Linked DNA regions of Asanoa sp. WMMD1127. The protein of the gene in region 1 interacts with the protein of each later gene in a pairwise test. Links are inferred from orthologs where the notes say so. Each region holds a gene or a part of one and is shown on either strand. Other genes may lie near its edges.

Evidence for each region. Proteins that work in one complex are often made in the same cells at the same time.
Region 2: the proteins of rpe (region 1) and eno interact in binary tests that used the Escherichia coli proteins (3 or more experiments, as listed by UniProt). The link is inferred for Asanoa sp. WMMD1127 from one-to-one orthologs.

Annotation. Positions count from the first base shown.
Region 1 is NZ_JARUBP010000001.1:4,545,058-4,551,930, reverse strand. Bases 1,897-4,825 are described here. They hold rpe (ribulose-phosphate 3-epimerase), read right to left. Parts: upstream 3,737-4,825; coding sequence 3,056-3,736; downstream 1,897-3,055. Other genes in these bases: O7635_RS21715 (transcription antitermination factor NusB), read right to left, coding at 4,687-4,825; O7635_RS21720 (septum formation family protein), read left to right, coding at 3,810-4,694; O7635_RS21730 (response regulator), read right to left, coding at 2,005-2,982. Also shown: O7635_RS21740 (riboflavin synthase), read right to left, coding at 1-534; bifunctional diaminohydroxyphosphoribosylaminopyrimidine deaminase/5-amino-6-(5-phosphoribosylamino)uracil reductase RibD, read right to left, coding at 540-1,604; more of O7635_RS21715, read right to left, coding at 4,826-6,165; fmt (methionyl-tRNA formyltransferase), read right to left, coding at 6,174-6,873. UniProt on the Escherichia coli protein: Catalyzes the reversible epimerization of D-ribulose 5-phosphate to D-xylulose 5-phosphate.
Region 2 is NZ_JARUBP010000001.1:817,231-824,092, forward strand. Bases 2,403-5,320 are described here. They hold eno (phosphopyruvate hydratase), read right to left. Parts: upstream 4,546-5,320; coding sequence 3,259-4,545; downstream 2,403-3,258. Other genes in these bases: O7635_RS04030 (DUF501 domain-containing protein), read right to left, coding at 2,403-2,587; O7635_RS04035 (septum formation initiator family protein), read right to left, coding at 2,584-3,189; nudC (NAD(+) diphosphatase), read left to right, coding at 4,645-5,320. In the rest of the region: O7635_RS04015 (VOC family protein), read right to left, coding at 1-641; O7635_RS04020 (Ppx/GppA phosphatase family protein), read right to left, coding at 644-1,564; O7635_RS04025 (amino-acid N-acetyltransferase), read right to left, coding at 1,575-2,078; more of O7635_RS04030, read right to left, coding at 2,078-2,402; more of nudC, read left to right, coding at 5,321-5,445; O7635_RS04050 (ASCH domain-containing protein), read right to left, coding at 5,394-5,849; O7635_RS04055 (DUF885 domain-containing protein), read right to left, coding at 5,846-6,862. UniProt on the Escherichia coli protein: Catalyzes the reversible conversion of 2-phosphoglycerate (2-PG) into phosphoenolpyruvate (PEP). It is essential for the degradation of carbohydrates via glycolysis.

The sequences.
Region 1 (6,873 bases):
CAGGTCGCCGATCTGCTTGTGACCGAGTGTGGTGAGCGACAGCGTGGTCGGGATCAGGCCGACCGAGAACGTGTCGGCGCCCGCCTCCATCACGGTCAGCGAGACGCCGTCGACCGTGATCGAGCCCTTCTCCACGACGTAACGGCGAATGGCGGCCGGCAGCTCGAACCGGACGGTGGTCCACTGCTCGGCGGGCTCACGGCCGACGATCCGGGCGACGCCGTCGACGTGCCCCTGCACGAGGTGGCCGCCGAGCCGGCTGTCGAGCCGGGCGGCCCGTTCCAGGTTGACGGGGTCGCCGGGGTGCAGCTCGCCGAGCGACGAGCGGCGCAGCGTCTCGCCCATCACGTCGGCGGTGAAGCCGTCGGCGGAGATCTCGACCGCGGTCAGGCAGACACCGTTGACCGAGATCGAGTCGCCGTGCTTCAGGTCGTCGACGACGGTCTTGCCGCGGATCGCGATCAGGCCGGAGTCGTCGCCGGTCGCGGTCCAGCCGACCATCTCGCCGAGCTCCTCGATGATGCCGGTGAACATGCGGGTCAGCCCTCCTTCTTGCGTGGCACAGCGGTGAACCGCAGGTCAGGGCCGACCCGCGTGACATCGGTGAGGTCGAGGTCGATGACCTCGGCGATGGTGGAGACGCCCGCGTCGGCGAGCGCGGAGGTGCCGGCGCCGAGCAGCTTGGGCGCGACGTAGCCGACCACCTTGTCGACCAGCCCGGCGGCGAGGAACGCGCCGGCCAGTCGCGGGCCGCCCTCCAGCAGCACCGAGCGGACGCCGCGGGTGTGCAGGGCCGCGAGCAGCGCCTGCAGGTCGACGTGCCCGTCCGGACCCGCGCCGACCGCCGCGGCGGTGGCGACCCAGGTCGGCGCGGCGCTGTCGCGGACCTTGGCGTCGACCGGCGTACGCCCGGCGCTGTCCACCACGACCCGCAGCGGCTGCCGGATCGCCAGCGAGCCGTCGCGCAGGTTGCGGGCGGTCAGCCGGGGGTCGTCGGCGAGCACGGTGCCGATGCCGACCATGACGGCGTCGCTCGCACAGCGCAGCGCGTGCACGTCCATGCGGGCGGCCTCGGAGGTGATCCACATGCTGGTGCCGTCGGCGGCTGCGGACCGGCCGTCGAGGGTGGCGGCGTACTTCCAGGTCACGTAGGGCCAGCCCCGGCGCACGCTGGTCAGCCAGGCGATGTTGCCGGCCTCGGCCTCGTCCTCGCGTACGCCCATCTGGACCTCGACGCCCGCGGCCCGCAGGGTCTCGGCGCCGCCGCGGGCGACCGGGTCCGGGTCCGCCACGCCGACGACGACCTTGGCCACGCCCGCGTTGATGAGGGCACGGGTGCAGGGGCCGGTGCGGCCGGTGTGGTTGCAGGGCTCCAGGGTGACGATCGCGGTGCCGCCGCGGGCCCGGTCGCCGGCCTGCGCGAGCGCGACGATCTCGGCGTGCGGGCCGCCGGCGTACGCGTGGAAGCCCTCGCCGACCACCTCGCCCTCGGCGTCGAGCAGCACACAACCCACGACGGGGTTGGGACTCGTGGTGCCGAGGCCGCGTGCCCCGAGCGCAATCGCGCGCCGCATCGCCTCGTCGACGGAGACGCCGCTCGCCATGCCCGTTCCCTTCCCGTGCGCCGTGGTCAGCGCGGGCGAGGTGGAGGCAGGCAGGAGCGCGGCTCGGGACGGCGTCAGGCCGCCCGACGGCGGCGCCTGGGAACGGCGCGGCCATCCGCCCTCGCGCTGTCTCCCATCCGGACTGTCTGGGCGGCCGAAGTGGCTGCCCAACCGTCGGCCCCGGATTCTCACCAGGTCCACCGTTCGAGAGGTTCCTCGACCGGGTCGCGGGCTTACCGGGGGCCAGGCCCCGCGGATCACCGCCGGTTCGGAATTTCACCGAGTCCCGCCAGCGCGTGGTGGGTTGGGGTTAAGTCTTACACGCAATCGGCGGAACGGCGATCGACAGGCGACCTACCTCACATGCGGCGCCGGCCACGGACACCGCCGGACAAACCGGTCACCCCGGAGCGAGGCGGCGGTCGACGGCCACGTACGAGCCGGGCTGGCTCTTCGCCACGCTCTTCATCTCGTTGGCCAGGGCGATGATCTCGCGCGGGTCGTTGAACCGGCGGTCGCCGCTGGACAGGGCCACCCCGATGGAGAGGGTGACCAGGGCCGCCCGCTGGATGTTGTTGCGCCGGTCGCGCACCTCGACGTAGCCACGGGCGGCGTCGCGCTCGTCGTAGAGCCCGTCGGTGGTCTTCTCGAAGTCGAGCACGGCCTGCTCGGCCAGCGGCCGGACCTGCGGCGGGGCGCAGACGATCACGAAGTCGTCGCCGCCGATGTGGCCGAGGAACGCGGGCGGCAGGCCGGCCACGGTGACCGCCCGGTGCAGGCTGCGGGCCAGCGCGCCGATGAACTCGTCGCCGCGGCCGAAGCCGTAGACGTCGTTGACGCTCTTGAACCGGTCGATGTCGATGTAGGCGACCGCGTAGTCGGCCCCGTTGCGCACCCGGTCGGTGATCTCGCGGCTGATCCGGGTGTTGCCGGGCAGGCCGGTCAGCGGCGAGACCTCGCGGTATTCCCGGTTGCGGCGCAGCGTCGACTCGACCCGGGCGACGAGCTCGGACGTGTCGAACGGCTTGACCATGTAGTCGTCGGCGCCCGCCCGCAGCCCGTGCACCTTGTCGACGGTCAGCCCCTTGGCGGTCAGCATGATGATCGGCAGAGCGGCGTTCATCGGGTCGGCGCGCAGCCGTTGGGTCAGCTCGACGCCGTCGATGCGGGGCATCATCAGGTCGACCACGCACAGGTCCGGCCGGATCCGCTCGATCAGCTCCAGCGCCTCCTGACCGTCGCGGGCGTGCATCACGTCGAACCCGTGCAGCTTGAGACTGATCCCGACGAACCGGGCGATATCTTCGTCGTCGTCGACGATCAGGATCAGCCCGAGCCGGTTGACCGGCTCCAGGGCGACCTGGTCCCGCTCGCTCATGGCCGTGCCCCGCTTCGCGTGGCAGACCATTCCCTCGGCGCGCTGAGCCGGCTGATTCGCTCGCTCCGCTCGCTCATGGCCGTGCCCCGGCCCCGGTGGCCAGCGACCGCAGATGGCGGATCGCGGCGGCCGGGTCGTCGGCGCCGTAGACCGCGGTGCCCGCGACGAACGCGTCGGCGCCGGCCTCCGCCGCCTGCTCGATCGTGTCGGCGGCGATCCCGCCGTCGACCTCGATGCGCAGCTCCAGATGGCCGCTCTCCCGGGCCGTGCGGACCTTGCGCACCTTCTCCAGCAGGTCGGGCAGGAAGCGCTGGCCGCCGAAGCCGGCCTTGATGGTCATCACCAGCAGCGTGTCGAAGCTGGGCAGCAGCTCGAGGTAGGGCTCGATCGGGGTGTCCCGGTCGATCGCCAGGCCGGCCTTGGCGCCGGCGGCCCGCAGGTCCTTGGCCAGCGCGACCGGGTTCTCACTGGCCTCGACGTGGAAGGTGACGTTGTAGGCGCCCGCGTCGGCGTAGGCCGGCGCCCACCGGCGCGGCTCGTCGATCATCAGGTGCACGTCGAACGGCAGCTGGGTGACCGGGCGCAGGCTCTGCACGACGGGCAGGCCGATCGTCAGGTTGGGCACGAAATGGTTGTCCATGACGTCGATGTGCAACCAGTCGGCCTCCCCTTCGACCACGTGGACCTCGTCGGCGAGCCGGGCGAAGTCGGCGGCGAGGATGCTGGGGGCGACGATCGGCGACGGTCGGGTCACCGGGCCAGTGTACGAAGCCTTGGCCGATCCCCGTAGGGTTGCCCTCGACCCGGCCCTGGGGAGGGATGAGCGGATGCGACGCTGGTGGACGGTGGGCCTGGCGGGCCTCGTGGCTGCGCTCGCGCTCGCGGGCTGCGGCGGCAACCCCGCCGGCGTCGACGGCGACCTCAGCGACGACTGGCGGCCGATCAGCGAGCCCAAGCCGTTCGTGCCGGCCGCCGAGGTCTGCCACAGCACGGCGGTGGAGTCCGGTTACCTGGCCGCTTACGCGCCGGTCGACTGCGCCACCACCCACATGACCGAGACGGTCCACGTCGGAGAGGTCGGCGACGCGGGCGCCAAGCCGCCGGCCCCCGGTCAGAAGCCTTACAAGACGGCGTACGGCGAATGCGGCGCGAAGGCCAACGCCTTCCTCGGTGGCGACTGGCGCGGCGCCCGGCTCGCGCTGACCCTCGTGCTCCCGGCGCCGGAGGCGTGGCAGGGCGGCTCCCGGTGGTTCCGCTGCGACATCGCGGAGACCCGGTCGCTCGACGACACCAGCATGGCGTCCCGGGACGGCTCGCTGAAGGGCGCGCTGGCCAAGCCGTCGTCGCTGCACTACGGCTGCTTCACGCCGAAGATCTCCAAGGACATCGTGCAGGAGATGGTGGCCGTCGGCTGCACCAAGACGCACCGCAGCGAGTTCGTCGGTGTCTACAACGCGCCGGACAAGGCCTACAAGACCTTCATCGACGACAGCGAGACCATCCACAAGGCGTGCCTCAACGCCGTCGCCACCTACGCCAAGCTGCCCAAGGACGGCAACCTGGCGTTCCGCACCGGGACGATCTACTACTACCCGACCGCGGCCGAGTGGGACCAGGGCAACCGCGGCGTGAAGTGCTTCTCCTGGGACAGTGGCCGCACGTACACCCGGTCGATCAAGAACGGCGGCACCTCGCTGCTGCCGGTCAACTAGTCCGGCGCAGGACGGCCAGGAACATCGCGTCCGTGCCGTGCCGGTGTGGCCAGAGCTGCACCGTCGGGCCGGTGCCCAGGCCCGGCATGCCGGCCGGGAGCAGCGGGCGGGCGTCGACGAAGTCGACCGCGATGTCGGAGCGGCGGGTGCCCTCGGTGACCGAGACGTGCGTCTCGACCGTGTGCGGCGAGCAGGTCACGTAGCCGACCACGCCGCCCGGGCGGACCGCCCGCAGCGCCGCGGTGAGCAGCTCGCGCTGGAGGCGGGTCAGCGGCGGCAGGTCGCTGGGCTGGCGGCGCCAGCGCGCCTCGGGCCGCCGGCGCAGCGCGCCCAGGCCCGTGCACGGCGCGTCGACCAGCACCCGGTCGAAGCCCTGCTCCGGCAGGTCGGAGTCGCGGCCGACGGTCCGGCCGTCGGTGTGCAGCACGGTCGCGGGGAAGCCCGCCACCGCCTTCGACACGAGCTCGGCCCGGTGCGCGGCCACCTCGACCGCGGTCAGGTGGGCGCCGCGCTGGGCGGCGATCGCGGCGAGCAGGCCGGCCTTGCCACCGGGGCCGGCGCACAGGTCGAGCCAGCGCGCGTCGGTGCCCTCGACCGGCGCGTCGACCAGCGCGGTGGCGACCAGCTGCGAGCCCTCGTCCTGCACGTGGGCGCGGCCGTCACGGATGGCGGCGAGGTCGCCCGGGGCGCCGCCGGACAGATAGACGGCGTACGGCGAGAACGCGCCCGGCGCGCCGCCCACCTCGTCGGCCAGCGCGACCGCGTCGACCCGGCCCGGACGGGCGCAGAGCTGCACGGCCGGCGGTTGGTTGTCCTCGATCAGCAGCCGGTTGGTTTCGTCGAGGTCGCCGCCGAGAGCCTCCTGGAACGCCCGGACGATCCACTGCGGATGGCTGTTGGTCAGGGCGAGGTTGCCGATCGGGTCGGTGGCGTAGTCGGGCGCGAGCCGCTCGACCCAGGCGTCGAGGTCGCGTGTGGTGATCTCGCGGAGGACGGCGTTGGCGAAACCGGTGGCGCCGGGAGCGACCGCCTTGACCAGGTCGACCGTGGACGAGACGGCGGCGTGGGCCGGCACACGCATGTAGAGGATCTGGTAGGCGCCCAGGCGCAGCGCGTCACGGGCCGGCGGGTCGATCCGGTCGACCTCGCGGCCGGCCGCCGCGGCCAGCACCGCGTCGAGGGTGCCGCGCGAGCGCAGTGCGCCGTAGGTGAGCTCGGTCGCGAACGCGGCGTCCCGTCCGTCGACGTCGCGCTCGCGCAGGATGGCCGGCAGGACCAGGTTGGCGTACGCGTCGTCGCGGTGCACGGCGGCGACCGCGGCGTAGGCGGCGGAGCGGGCCGGGTCGATGGTGTTGCGTCGGCCGCCCTGGGAGCGGCGGTCGTCGCGGCGATCCCGGCCCTGGCCGCCGCGGCCACGTCCGGGCTCGTTGCGGCGGTCGTCGTGGCTTCCACGGCCGTCGTGGCCGCGCAGGTCGGCGGTCACGCGAAACGCTCGCTGGACTCGACCCGGACGCCGCGCGCCCAGTCGGCGGCCGGCATGGCCCGCTTGCCCGCGGCCCGCACCTCGCCGAGGGCGACCGGCGTGGTGGCCGTGCCGACCAGCACGCCGGTGCGGTCGACCAGCAGGTCGCCGGGTTTGAGGGCGGGAGCGTTGGCGACCGGCCGGACCGGGCCCAGCTTGACCCGGTCCTCGCGGAACGTGGTCCACGCGCCGGGCGCCGGGGTGCACGCCCGGATCCGGCGGTCGACGGCGAACGCGGGCTCGTCCCAGCGCACCATCGCGTCCTCGACGGTCAGCTTGGGCGCGAGGCTCACGCCGTCGGCCGGCTGCGGCTCGGCCCGCGCGGTGCCGGCCTCGATCGCGTCGAGCACGGCGACCAGCAGGCCCGCGCCGGAGGTGGCCAGCCGGTCGAGCAGGTCGCCGGAGGTGTCGGTCGGGCGGATCTCGTCGGTCAGCGTGCCGTAGACCGGGCCGGTGTCGAGGCCCGCCTCCAGCTCGAACACGCTGGCGCCGGTGATCTCGTCGCCGTGCAGCACGGCGTGCTGGACGGGCGCCGCGCCGCGCCAGGCCGGCAGCAGCGAGAAGTGCAGGTTGACCCAGCCGTGCCGGGGAATCTCGAGGGCGGCCGGCGGCACCAGGGCGCCGTAGGCGACCACCGGCACGCAGTCCGGCGCCAGG
Region 2 (6,862 bases), 3.7 Mb from region 1 along the record:
AGGCTGCGCAGCCGGGCCACCTCGACGTCGACGTCGTCGCCGCGGTACGGGCGGATGTCGAGATGCACGCGGTTCCACCCGGTCTTCACGTCGGGCGTGCGCAGGAACTGCAGATAGGGTCCGACGCCTTTGGCGGAGCGCAGCACCGCGTTGTGGTCGGTCACCCGCAGCAGCGTCCAGTCCATCGCCTCGCCCCAGAACCGGGCCATCTCCCGTGGATCCGCGCAGTCGACCACCACCGAGGCGATCGGCCCCGTGTCCTGGATGAGGGGCCCGGGCTTCAGCACGCAGAACTCGTTGCCCTCGGGGTCGGTCATGACCGTCCACTCGGCGTCGCCCTGGCCGATGTCGGCGCGCGCAGCGCCGAGCTCCGTCAGGCGCGCGATCAGCTCCGCCTCGTGCTGGGTCGAGGTGGTGGCGAGGTCGACGTGCACACGGTTCTTCGCCGTCTTGGGTTCCTGCGAGGCCACGAGGTCGATGCAGACCGCGACGGGGTCCGGATAGGCGAAGTCAGGGGGTTCGAGGTTGGTGATGCCGGGTCCCTCGCTGGAGACCTCCCAGCCGAGCACCTGCGCCCAGAAACCACCGAGCGCCGAGTCGTCCCTGGCCTTCATCGTGATCTGCACGAGCCGCGTCGCCATGCCTAGCCTCCGATGCTGTAGGCGATGCCGTCGAGGATGTCGTGCTCCGAGGCGATCACCGACGTCATCCCCGCGCGTTCCATGATGATGCGCAGCACCAGGGCGCCGGCGCCGATGACGTCCGCCCGCCCCGGGTGCATGATCGGGTTTTCCAGGCGCTCCGCCGGGGTCTTGGACAGCAGGTCCGCGGTCACCTTGGCCACGTCGTCGTAGGAGACGCGGGCGTGGTGGATCCGGCCCGGGTCGTAGCCCGGCAGGTCCAGCGCGATCCCGACCACCGTGGTCACGGAGCCGGCCAGGCCGACCAGCGTCGCCGCCGCGCGGCCCGGGACCGCCTCCAGCGCCCGGTCGACCGCCGCAGCGATGTCGGTCTCCGCGGCCGTCACCTCCGCCGCCGTGGGTGGGTTGCTGTGCAGGTGGCGCTCGGTCATGCGGACGCAGCCGATGTCGACGGAGATCGCCGCGTCGGGTCCGGCGTCCGACGAGCCGGTGACGAACTCCGTGGATCCGCCGCCGATGTCGACGATCAGGTACGGCGCCGGCGCGACCAGGCCCCGCACCGCGCCGGTGTAGGACAGCCGGGCCTCCTCGTCGCCGGTCACCACCTCGGGGGCCACGCCGAGCGTGGTCAGCACCATGTCGGTGAAGTCGGCCGCGTTGGCCGCGTCGCGGGACGCCGAGGTCGCGCACATCCGCACCCGGGACGCACCCAGCGCCCGGATCTGGGCCGTGTAGTCCGCCAGCGCCACCCGGGTCCGCTCGATGGCCTCGGGGGCCAGCCGGCCGGTCTGGTCGACGCCCTGGCCGAGCCGGACGATCTCCATCCGGCGGGTCACGTCGGTCAGCCGACCGTCGGCGCCCACGTCGGCGACGAGGAGGCGGATGGAGTTGGTCCCACAGTCGATCGCAGCTACCCGGGTCACAAGGTCGACACTACGAGAGGTGCAGCAACATCCGCGTGTTGCCCAGGGTGTTGGGTTTCACTCGTTCCAGGTCGAGGAACTCCGCGACACCTTCGTCGTACGACCGCAGCAACTGCTCGTAGACCGTCGCCGGCACCGGCGCGCCGTCGATCTCACGGAAGCCGAACCGGCCGAAGAACTCCGTCTCGAAGGTCAGCACGAACACCCGGCGCACACCGACGTCGCGCGCGGCGGCGATCAGCGCGGTGACCAGCTCGTAGCCGATCTTGCGGCCCTGGTGGTCCGGGTCGACGGCGACCGTGCGGATCTCCGCCAGGTCCTCCCACATCACGTGCAGCGCGCCACAGCCCACCACGGTGGACCCGTCGACCGCGACCCAGAACTCGAGCACGTCCTCGTAGAGCGTGACCGTGGCCTTGCTCAGCAGCCGGCCGCCGGTGCTGAACGTGTCGATCAGCCGGCGGATGGCCCGCACGTCACCCGTGCGGGCCCGGCGGACCGCGATGTCGCCCATCAGTCGGCGACCTCGACACACGGCCCACCGTCCCACCAGGAGCCGATCGCCTCGATCGCCTCGTCGCCGAACGGGTTGACCCCTGGACCGACGGCCAGCGCGTGGGCGACCAGGACGTGCAGGCACTTGACCCGGCCCGGCATGCCGCCGGCCGAGATGCCGTCGATCTCCTCGACGTGCGCGACCGCCTCCCGCCGGGCCAGGTAGTCCTCGTGCGCGGCCCGGTAGTGCGCGGCCAACTCCGGGTCGTCGGCGAGCCGGGCGGCCATCTCCTTCATCAGCCCGGCCGACTCGAGCCGGCTGCACGCCGCCGTGGCCCGCGGGCAGGTCAGGTAGAACAGCGTCGGGAACGGCGTGCCGTCGGCCAGCCGCGGCGTGGTCTCGACGACGTCCGGCAGCTTGCACGGGCAGCGGTGCGCGACCGCGCGGATCGCCCGCGGTGGCCGGCCGAGCTGTGCGGCGACGGCGGCCCGGTCCCGGGCGGACGCCGCCTCACCGACGGGCGTCACGGCGTGCTTTCCGCGTTGGCGGCCTCGACGCTCGACCAGAGCGTGTCGTACCACGGATCGGGCTCGGGCGGCGTCGCGCCCGGCGGCGGCAGGCCCGCGTCACGGGCGGCGCCGTCGGGGTCGGAGAGCAGGATCAACAGCTCTTCGCCGGGGAGGACCATGAAGAAGCGGCTCCTCGCCTGGGTCTTGATGTAGTTGGGGTCTTTCCAGAGCGCGGCCTCGTCCTGCAGGCGCTTGATCTCGGCGCGCTGCGCGGACTGGGCCGACTGCATCTCGGCGATGTCGGACTGCTGGTTGAGATAGACCCGGATCGGATAGGTGTACGCGAGAGCCAGCGCGATCAGCACCGCGACGAGCACCGTGGCCCGGCCGGTGAGCCGGCGTGGCTGTGGCGCGGCGGTGCGCCGGGCGGCGGCGCCGGTGGCTCCGGCGCCGGTGCGGCGCGCGGCGGCCGGCCGGTTGGCCGTGCGTGGCGTGGCCGCCGACCGCGCGGCGACGACCGTCTCCCGTGTGCTGGCCCGGGCGGTTGCCCGACCCCGGCCGGCGCTGCTGCTCGGGCGGCGGGAGGGCCCCTGCCCGCTCGGCATGCGGCGCTGCGTCACAACCCGACACCCCCTCCCCCGAGGTCCCGACGCGCCGAGGCCTCCGTGGAGGCCCCGGCACAGGCGGGGTCAGCTAGCCGAACGGTACCTCGGGAACGCGCCCGCGCCGGCGTAGCGCGCCGCGTCCGCGAGTTCCTCTTCGATCCGGAGCAGCTGGTTGTATTTGGCGACCCGGTCGGACCGCGCCGGCGCGCCGGTCTTGATCTGGCCGGAGCCGACCGCGACGGCCAGGTCGGCGATCGTGGTGTCCTCGGTCTCGCCGGAGCGGTGACTCATCATCGTCGCGAAGCCGGCCCGGTGGGCCAGGTCGACCGCGTCGAACGTCTCGGTGAGCGAGCCGATCTGGTTGACCTTGACGAGGACCGCGTTGGCGGCGCGCTCGGCGATGCCGCGGGCGATCCGCTGCGGGTTGGTGACGAACAGGTCGTCGCCGACGATCTGCACCCGGTCGCCGACCCGCGCGGTGAACGCGGACCAGCCGGCCCAGTCGTCCTCGGCCAGCGGGTCCTCGATCGACACGATCGGGTAGTCGGCGACGAGCTTCTCGTAGTAGGCGCTCATCTCGTCGGCGCTGCGCTTCTCGCCCTCGAACGTGTAGACGCCGTCGGCGAAGAACTCGGTCGCGGCCACGTCGAGGGCCAGCACGATGTCGCTGCCCAGCCGGTAGCCGGCCTTCTCGACGGCCTCGGCGATCAGGTCGAGCGCGGCGGCGTTGGTCGGCAGGTTCGGCGCGAAGCCACCCTCGTCACCGAGGCCGGTGGACAGGCCCTTGGCCTTGAGCACCGACTTGAGCGCGTGGTAGACCTCGGCGCCCGAGCGGACCGCCTCGCGGAACGTCGGGGCGCCGATCGGGGCGATCATGAACTCCTGAACGTCCACGTTGGAGTCCGCGTGGGCGCCGCCGTTGAGGATGTTCATCATCGGCACCGGCAGCAGGTGTGCGTTGGGGCCGCCCAGGTAGCGGAACAGGCTCAGCTCCGCCGACTTGGCGGCGGCCTTGGCGATGGCCAGCGAGACGCCGAGGATGGCGTTCGCGCCGAGCTGCGACTTGTCGGGCGTGCCGTCGATGTCGAGCATCTTCTGGTCGATCAGCCGCTGCTCGCTGGCCTCGAAACCGATCAGCTGGTCGACGATTCGTTCCTCGATGTTGGCGACGGCCTTCTCGACGCCCTTGCCGTTGTAGCGCTGCGTGTCGCCGTCGCGCAGCTCCAGCGCCTCGAACGCGCCGGTCGACGCGCCCGACGGCACGGCGGCCCGCGCGATCGTGCCGTCGTCGAGCCCGACCTCGACCTCGACGGTGGGGTTGCCGCGCGAGTCCAGGATCTCCCGGGCGACGATTCCCTCAATGGTGGCCACTGTTCCGACTCCCTGCCGTGTGTTGATGTCGTGGGCTCACGGCCGCGACGCTGCGTCCCGTCGTCCCCGAGGAGCCTATCGGGCGTTACCCTCGGCTCCGTGAGCCGGTTCGTGCCCGACGCCGTGGCGGCGGGGCCGCCCAGCCCGTCCGACCACTGCGTGCTCGTCGCCGGACGCCGCCTGTTGACGCCCTTTCCCCGCCGCGCCGACCTCGACGACCTGCCCGACGACGTGGCGTGGGTGCCGGTCGGTTCCCTCGACGGCGTGCGGGTCTGGGCCGCCGGGCTGCCCGAGCGGATCGACACGCTCGGTGACTGGCGCGGCTGGCCGTCGATCGCGGCCGCCCTCGACGAGCCGCGGACCGCGCTGGCCGGCCGGGCGCTGCAGATCGTCACCTGGCGGCGCAGTCACCGCTACTGCGGCGCGTGCGCGACCGAGCTGGCCGACGTCCCGGGCGAGCACGCCCGCCGCTGCCCCGGTTGTGACCTCTACGTCCCGATGCAGCTCTCCCCGGCCGTGCTGACCGCGATCCGCCGAGGCGAGGAGATCCTGCTGGTCCGGCACACGTACGGGCCGACCGAGCTGTGGGCCCTGGTGGCGGGCTTCGTCGAGGCCGGCGAGTCGCTGGAGGAGGCGGTGCACCGCGAGGTCGCCGAGGAGGTCGGCCTGACCGTCTCGGGCCTGCGCTACTTCGGCAGCCAGCCGTGGGCGATGTCCGGCCCCGGCGTCGTGCTGACGGGCTTCCTGGCCTCGGCCGCGCGCGACGCCGAGCCGGTGGTCGACGGCAAGGAGCTGGCCGAGGCGCGCTGGTGGCCGCTGCGCGACCTGCCGGAGGCGCTGCCGCCGACCTACTCGATCTCGCGCTGGCTGATCGACGCCGCGGTGGCCGAACTGGCCTGAGACACGACCCGGAACCGCTCGGCGACGATCTGCGTGTCGTCGTCAACCGTGAAGCCCGGGTCGCCCAGCTCCGCCCGCACCTCCGGGCTGTGCCAGAACTCCTCGTGGCCCGCCCGCCACTCGGCCACGGACCGGAAGCCCTCGCCCTCGTCGATCGCGTGCTGGAGGTCGACGTCGCCGCAGCGGACGACGCGTACCTCGGTGAGCTCGATCGCCGCCACGCGCCGGCCGGCCGAGTCGACCACCGCCGAGACCTGGCCGACCACGGGCAGCGGCTCGTCGACGTAGCCCGCCAACAGCGCCGACGTCGAGGTCTTGGCGCCACTGAGGATGGCGGCCACCAGCTTGTCGCGCAGCGGGCCCGGGAAGGCGAACTCGGCCAAGGGCAGGTCGTCGAGGTTCATGACCGCGGCGCCAGGCCGAGCAGCTGCGGGAGGTGGCGCGGCGGCGGCGAGCCGTGGGCGATCATCGCGTCGTGCCACTGCCGGGTGCCGGTGCCGGCCGGGCGGCGCAGCGCGGTGTCCAGGATCTCCTGGTAGCCCACGAAGTAGGTGGACAGCTGCGTCGAGGTGAGCAGCGCGCGGCGCCACTTGCCGGCCGCCTCGCCCTCCTCCTGGAAGCCGGGCCCGGTCATCAGCGCCATCGCCTCCTCCTCGGTCATGCCGTCACAGTGGACGGCCTGGTCGAGGATCGCGTTGATGGTCATCCGGAGCTGCATCTTGAGCTGCTGGAGGCGGATCGGCAGGCCGCCGAACCGCAGGCCGGCCATCACCTCCTCGGTGTAGACCGCCCAGCCCTCCGCGAACGGGCCGGAGACGCCGAGCTTGCGGACCCGGGTGGTGCCCTGGAACCGGCGCGAGTGGGCGAGCTGCAGGTAGTGCCCCGGCATCGCCTCGTGCACGGTCAAGTTGCGGATCATGTGGTTGTTGTATTCGCGGTAGAACGACTCCACCCGCTCCGGCGACCAGTCGGCCGGGGTCGGCGAGATGCAGTAGAAGGTCGGCAGCTCGGCCGTCTCGAGCTGGCCGGGCGAATCGCAGTAGGCCACCGCGACGCCGCGGGCGAACTCCGGCATCTCCTGGATCACACACGGGTCGTCGACGAGCGACACCAGGTCGTGCTCGCGTACGAAGTCCGTGCACTCGACCATCGTCTGCCGGGCCAGCTCGACGATCGTGTCGTTGTCGGGGTGGTCGGCGCCGAGCCGGCCCAGCGCCTCGCGCACCGTGTCGTCGTCGGGCCGGCCGCCGGTCAGCTCGGCCGCCGCCCGGCGCAGGTCCTCGCCGACCCGCTCGAGGTTCTCCCGCGCCCGGTCGAGCACCTGCCCGGCGGTCAGCTCCGTGTCGAGGGTGTGCCAGAGCCGGGCCTCCCACAGCCGACGGCCCAGGCGCGGGTCGCGCTCGGCGGCCGGCAGTTG